Pelagibaculum spongiae: one gene and its partner. The protein of the gene in region 1 interacts with the protein of each later gene in a pairwise test. Links are inferred from orthologs where the notes say so. Each region holds a gene or a part of one and is shown in the gene's direction. Other genes may lie near its edges.

The links.
Region 2: the proteins of leuS (region 1) and ligA interact in binary tests that used the Escherichia coli proteins (3 or more experiments, as listed by UniProt). The link is inferred for Pelagibaculum spongiae from one-to-one orthologs.

Annotation. Positions count from the first base shown.
Region 1 is NZ_QDDL01000001.1:827,178-830,601, reverse strand. Bases 192-3,289 are described here. They hold leuS (leucine--tRNA ligase), read left to right. Parts: upstream 192-558; coding sequence 559-3,021; downstream 3,022-3,289. Other genes in these bases: DC094_RS03555 (LPS-assembly lipoprotein LptE), read left to right, coding at 3,200-3,289; DC094_RS03565 (D-alanyl-D-alanine carboxypeptidase family protein), read right to left, coding at 192-380. Outside these bases: more of DC094_RS03565, read right to left, coding at 1-191; more of DC094_RS03555, read left to right, coding at 3,290-3,424.
Region 2 is NZ_QDDL01000007.1:28,680-31,996, reverse strand. What follows is about bases 147-3,137. They hold ligA (NAD-dependent DNA ligase LigA), read left to right. Parts: upstream 147-616; coding sequence 617-2,659; downstream 2,660-3,137. Other genes in these bases: DC094_RS15460 (glycosyltransferase family 32 protein), read left to right, coding at 2,875-3,137; DC094_RS15470 (cell division protein ZipA), read left to right, coding at 147-546. Also shown: more of DC094_RS15470, read left to right, coding at 1-146; more of DC094_RS15460, read left to right, coding at 3,138-3,317. UniProt on the Escherichia coli protein: DNA ligase that catalyzes the formation of phosphodiester linkages between 5'-phosphoryl and 3'-hydroxyl groups in double-stranded DNA using NAD as a coenzyme and as the energy source for the reaction.

The DNA of each region.
Region 1 (3,424 bases):
ATGATGACACCTTTGAGCAGGTCTCCGACCCGAACCTTGGTGTTTACATCGACAAACATTCTTGAGCCTTCAGTTTTCCAGGCTTTTTTACTGATACGAACCAGTTCATCTTTGTTTAAGCGGCCACCCGCTAGTTCCTGATCGACCACATAAACGGTCATCATTTTAGTTAAGCTGGCAGGTTCAACCTGATCATCACCATTTTGGTTAACCAGAACTCGGCCACTGTCAAAGTCCATCAATACATAGGATTTTGCAGCTAACTCTGGTGCGGCGGGAATAAATGCTGCCGTAGCGGGAACAGAAACCACTAATAGGGCGACGGCGCAGGTACGTTTGATAGTACTGATCGTGCGTAGAATAGATCGACTTAGGCTCATAAATATGACAAATAGAAAGTTTTTAGCATAAAGCAACATTGTATAGACTCGTCGAGCAAGAGTTAACCGCCTTTGGCTAATTAGCTTTGATATTGCAAGGTTGCTGCATGCTGGGGCAACACGGTATCCTTGCGGGCTGATTTTATTTTGTTACAGATTCCTCACACGAGATTCGCAGATGCACCAAGAGTATCAGCCGCAACAAACCGAAGCGGCGGCCCAGCAGCACTGGGAAGAGAACAAGAGTTTTAAGGTTACGGAAAAACCCGGTCAGGAAAAATTTTACTGTCTGTCGATGTTTCCTTACCCAAGTGGCCGATTACACATGGGGCATGTGCGAAACTACACCATTGGTGATGTAGTGAGTCGTTATATGCGCATGCAAGGCAAGAACGTATTGCAGCCAATGGGCTGGGATGCATTCGGACTGCCTGCTGAAAACGCCGCAATCAAAAACAACACCGCACCGGCACCTTGGACCTACGAAAACATTGATTACATGCGTAATCAGTTAAAGCGTTTAGGTTTTGGTTATGACTGGGACCGCGAACTGGCGACCTGTACCCCTGAATATTACAAGTGGGAACAGTGGTTCTTCACCAAGCTGTATGAAAAAGGTTTGGTCTATAAGAAAACTGCCGCAGTCAACTGGTGCCCAAATGACCAAACGGTATTGGCCAACGAGCAGGTTGAAGATGGCTGTTGCTGGCGTTGTGATACCAAAGTTATTCGTAAAGAAATCCCCCAGTGGTTTATCAAAATTACCGCTTATGCTGAAGACCTGTTAGCCGATTTAGACCAGTTAGACTGGCCTGAACAGGTTAAAGCAATGCAGCGTAATTGGATTGGTAAATCCCGTGGCGTTGAAATGACGTTCGATTTGGCTCAGCCAATTGAAGGCGTGGCGGATACATTCGATATCTACACCACTCGCCCAGATACCGTAATGGGTGTTAGCTATGTTGCCTTGGCAGCTGAGCATCCAATCGCTTTATCTGTTGCTGAAAGCAACCCTGAGCTGAAAGCATTTATTGAAGAATGTAAGCAATCAGGTGTCTCCGAAGCCGAAATGGCGACCATGGAGAAGAAAGGCGTTAACACCGGCTTAATGGCAATTCATCCGATTACTGGTGAAGAAGTACCGGTTTGGGTGGCTAACTTCGTACTGATGGAATATGGATCGGGCGCAGTAATGGCAGTTCCAGGTCACGATCAACGTGACTACGAATTTGCGACTAAGTACGGCATTGAGATCAAGCAAGTGATCACTGCTGCTGACGGTAGCGACACTTCAATTGCTGAAGTGGCTTATACCGAAAAAGGCACCTTGATCAATTCAGGTGAATTCGACGGATTAGATTCCGCCGCTGCATTTGATGCGATTTCAGACAAACTGGTCGCTGCTGATAAAGGCAAGGTTAAGGTCAACTACCGATTGCGCGACTGGGGTGTTTCCCGTCAGCGTTATTGGGGTACCCCAATTCCATTCAAATACACAGAAGATGGCCAGGAAATTCCGGTTCCCGCTGATGAGCTACCGGTTTTGTTGCCTGAAGATGTGATCATGGATGGTATCCAATCGCCAATCAAAGCAGATCCTGCGTGGGCTAAGACTACTCACAATGGTCAGCCAGCATTCCGTGAAACCGACACCTTTGATACTTTCATGGAGTCCAGCTGGTATTACGCGCGCTACTGCAGCGCCGATACCACTGACGGCATGTTAGATCCGGCAAAGGCCAACTACTGGCTACCAGTCGATCAATATATCGGTGGTATTGAACACGCGGTAATGCACCTGTTATATGCCCGTTTCTTCCACAAGCTGTTACGTGATGCCGGCCTGGTTGATTCTGACGAGCCATTCAAGCGCTTGTTATGCCAAGGCATGGTGTTGAAAGACGGCACTAAGATGTCCAAGTCCAAAGGCAATACGGTCGATCCGCAAGCCTTAATCGACAAGTATGGTGCCGATACCGTGCGCTTGTTCACCATGTTCGCTGCGCCACCGGAGATGTCTCTGGAATGGAAAGACGAAGGTGTTGAAGGTGCAAGCCGATTCTTAAAGCGTGTTTGGCGTTTAGCGCACAAGCATAGCGAGAGTGGCTTAGTATCTGCCGAGCAAGATCTGTCTGCATTGAATGGTGATCAAAAGAAAGTTCGTCATGCATTGCACAAAGCGATTGTTCAGGTCAGTGACGATATCGCCAAGCATCAGAAATTCAATACTGCAATTGCTGCGGTGATGGGTTTGATGAATGTATTGGAAAAAGCACCACTGGAAAGCGCTTCAGACAAGTCATTAATGCAAGAAGCGTTGGAAGCAGTCACTCTGCTGTTATCGCCTATTGTGCCGCATATTTCTCACGATTTATGGAAAGCACTGGGCCATGATACGGTTCTGATTGACCAGTCTTGGCCAACCGTTGATCCAGAAGCACTTAAGCAAGATAGCGTGCTGATTATGCTTCAGGTGAATGGCAAGCTGCGTGGTAAAATTGAAGTAGAAACTGGCGCCAGCAAAGGCGCCATTGAAGCTTTAGCGATGGCCGATGCCAACGTGCTAAAACACACAGAAGGTAAAACCATTCGCAAGGTGATTGTGGTACCGGGCAAACTGGTGAGTATTGTTGCTAACTAGCACTTGTTATTAAAAACAAGTCTGGTTTGTAACCTGCAGTCAATGCCGCATAAAATTGGTTTTTCGCCAGTTTATGCGGCATTGCTGTAAATGATTTATCTATCCGAGTCGTTTGCTTGCTATGTGCTTGCTTGCCTTGTGCTTGTTAGCTGCGTTAACACCTGGGAAACCTGTTCCTATGCTGAAATCACTGAAATTAATTTCCTTTCTGCTGTTATCTCTTTCCTTATCGGCTTGTGGTTTTCACTTGCGTGGCAGCCAAGCATTTCAGCCGCTGGAAATGCGAATTGATGGTGAGTACAGTCAGCTTTACCGCTATTTGACTGAAGATTTAAAACCTAGCGCCAGTGCCGCTTTGCAATTGACAATCATCGATGAAAAATGGATTGATCGTAGCTTGAGT
Region 2 (3,317 bases), on another replicon or contig:
TCAGATCCTGCAGATCGAAGCGAACCCACTGCCGCAGAACCTATCGAGCCAACATTTGATATGCACAAAGAGTTAGATCAAACGGAAAACACGCCAGACACTGCGTGTGATGAAGTGAGAGAAGACCAGCAATATCAGGTGTTGATGATTCATCTGGCAACCCGTGGCAATGGTATTTCTGGAAAAGCGTTATTGCTGGCATTGGAACGGGAGCAGCTTCAATTTGGCGAAATGAACATTTTCCATAGTCACCAAGATGATGATCCAGCGCTGCCGATTATGTTTAGTCTGGTCAATTCTATGCAACCTGGTAATTTCGACCTAGATACTATGGATCAACTGATAACGCCTAGCGTGACGATGTTTGTTCAAATCCCCGGTCCGAGTAATCCTCGAAAGGCAGTTTGGAATATGTTGGAAACCGCTGACCGTATGGCCAAGCAAATTAATGCTGACCTGCTAGATTGCAAACGCATGCCAATGAAGCAAGATCAAGCAGCAAGAATGTTGGATGAAGCGGAGCGTTTAACCCCCGCATCAGTTTAATATTATTTAAATATTTTAATTCGGCGAGCCATGACTATCGGTTGTGGCTCGCCATTTTTCTGAGAAGATCATGAGCGAACGTGAGAGCATAAAGCAGCGTATTGAACTACTGCGGCAACAAATCCGTCAACACAATCATCTTTATTATGTTTTAGATTCCCCTGACCTTCCTGATGCTGATTATGATCGGCTATTTAGTGAGCTTTGTGATTTGGAGTCTCAGCACAGGGATTTAATTGTTCCTGAGTCTCCAACTCAAAGAATTGGTGGCAAGCCTCTAGTTGGCTTTAAGAGCATTGCTCATCGGTTGCCGATGTTGTCGTTGGCCAATGCTTTTAATAATGAAGAATTGGCAGACTTCGCCCGCCGTGCCAGTGAGCGGTTGAGCCACACCTCAGAATTAACCTGGTCGTGCGAGCCAAAACTCGACGGTTTAGCGGTCAGCTTGGAATATCAAGATGGTGTTTTTGTTCGAGGTGCAACCCGTGGTGATGGCCAGTCGGGTGAAGACATTACCGAAAACCTGCGTACTATCAGAGCTATTCCCCTGAAATTGTTGGGTGGAGGCTGGCCGGCATCATTAGAAGTTCGCGGCGAAGTTTATATGCCGATCGCCGGGCTAGAAAAATTAAATGCCAAGGCGCGGATTCTTGACGGCAAAATATTCGCCAACCCACGAAATGCCGCAGCTGGCAGTTTGCGTCAGTTAGATCCTAAAATTGCCGCCAGCCGCCCACTGAGCTTTTTTGCTTATAGCGTCGGTGCAGTGGAGCCTGATAGTTTGCCTGCAGGGCAAATTGAATTGTTATTGCAGTTAAAAGAGTGGGGTTTCCCGGTTTCTGATTTAATCAAACGGGTTGATTCTTTGCAGGGCTGTTTTGATTATTATGAAGATTTAACCGCTAAACGTGATGACTTAGCATTTGAAATTGATGGCATTGTTTACAAAGTAAATGACCGCCAATTGCAAAAGCAATTGGGTCAGGTTGCTCGAGCGCCGCGCTGGGCAATTGCCAGAAAATTCCCCGCCCAAGAAAAATCAACTTTGCTAGAAGGCGTTGATTTTCAAGTTGGTCGAACCGGCGCAGTCACACCAGTGGCACGTTTGAAGTCGGTTGATTTAGCCGGGGTGGTGGTTAGCAATGCGACCTTGCATAACATGGATGAAGTTACTCGATTGAACTTGTGTATCGGTGATACGGTGGTAGTTCGTCGTGCTGGTGATGTAATCCCTCAAGTAGTAAGGGTTGTCCAAACTGAAAGAAGAGGCATCGAGCCCATAAAAATGCCGAGCGAGTGCCCGGTTTGTGGTTCTGCGGTTAAACGAGCTGAAGGTGAAGCAGTTTCTCGCTGTAGCGGCGGATTATTCTGCGGCGCACAACGTAAACAAGCAATCATTCATTTTGCATCGCGTAAAGCACTCGATGTTGAAGGACTGGGCGATAAGTTAGTCGAATTATTAGTTGAACGTGAACTGGTTAAATCACCAGCCGATTTATTCCGTGTCCAGGCTGATACGGTTGCTCGATTGCCACGCATGGGCGAAAAATCTGCGACTAAATTGGTGAGTGCTTTAGAAAAAGCCAGAGAAACTACTCTGGAACGGTTTATCTATTCGTTAGGTATTCGTGAAGTGGGTGAGGCGACTGCCAGAAATTTGGCGTTGTATTTTACTGAATTAGATAAAATTCGTCAGGCAGATCATGAAGCATTAATTGCTGTGGCAGATGTTGGTGAAATTGTCGCTAAAAATATTCGCAGCTTTTTCTCTGAAACTCATAATGCAGAAGTGGTTGATGATTTAATTCAATTTGTCCATTGGCCAGAAATTGAGAAGATTGTTGATGAAAATAGTCAACCTTTACAAGGGTTAACTTTTGTCATCACTGGTAGCTTCGCGGCTTATCAGCGAAGTGACTTGAAGAACCAGCTACAACAAATGGGCGCAAAAGTAAGCGGCAGTGTTTCAAAGAAAACCCATTGCTTGATTGCCGGTGAAGCGGCAGGTTCGAAGCTGGATAAAGCGACTGAGCTTGAAATAAAAATCATTGATGAAACACAAGTAGCTGAGCTTTTGGAGAACCCAGAGTCATTCTGGCAGCAAGTGGGTTAACTTGACTGAATAAGTATGCTGCCAATGTTCATAATTCAGTTGTGGATATTGGTATGCTACTTGGAATTTGTATCGCTTTGTTAGCGCTTCAAAAGCCCGCTTCGATTTTTTTGTTCGTTGATTACCTGTTTAAAAGATTCTGCCTATACTTCTGTGAATAAATCCATTGTTGCGAGTGGCTTTGACATAGCTTGTCTATCTATTTTGGTAGGTAAGTGGCTAACTCTAATCGACAAAGCAAAGATGAGAGAGGCAAGGTGATTGAATGTTTAGTTAGGCAACTTATTGTATCAAAATACAGATCTAAGATTGATGCTGCTACTGAAGATGGGCTATTAGTGTTAGTAAAAGATGCGCTGGCTAATTACTTTAATATCGATGAATTTTTTTCTGCTTTGATTGTTTCTATGAAGACCAATTTTGATGAGCAGATTTTTTCTTCGCCTATCCTATCGCAGGAAGATGCTAGTAAATTTGTAAAATCTGCTTGTTATGGTGAAGAAAGTGTAAGCTTTACTTCAGATCATGCATTGTTAATCAATATTTTCATAGATGTTATCGACATTCTTAATTCTGTTGGTGTAGGAAGAGATGCAGGTGAGGGTCGGGCTTCAGGTGTTTCAATTATCCATAGAATATGGTTAGGGAAAATACCGTC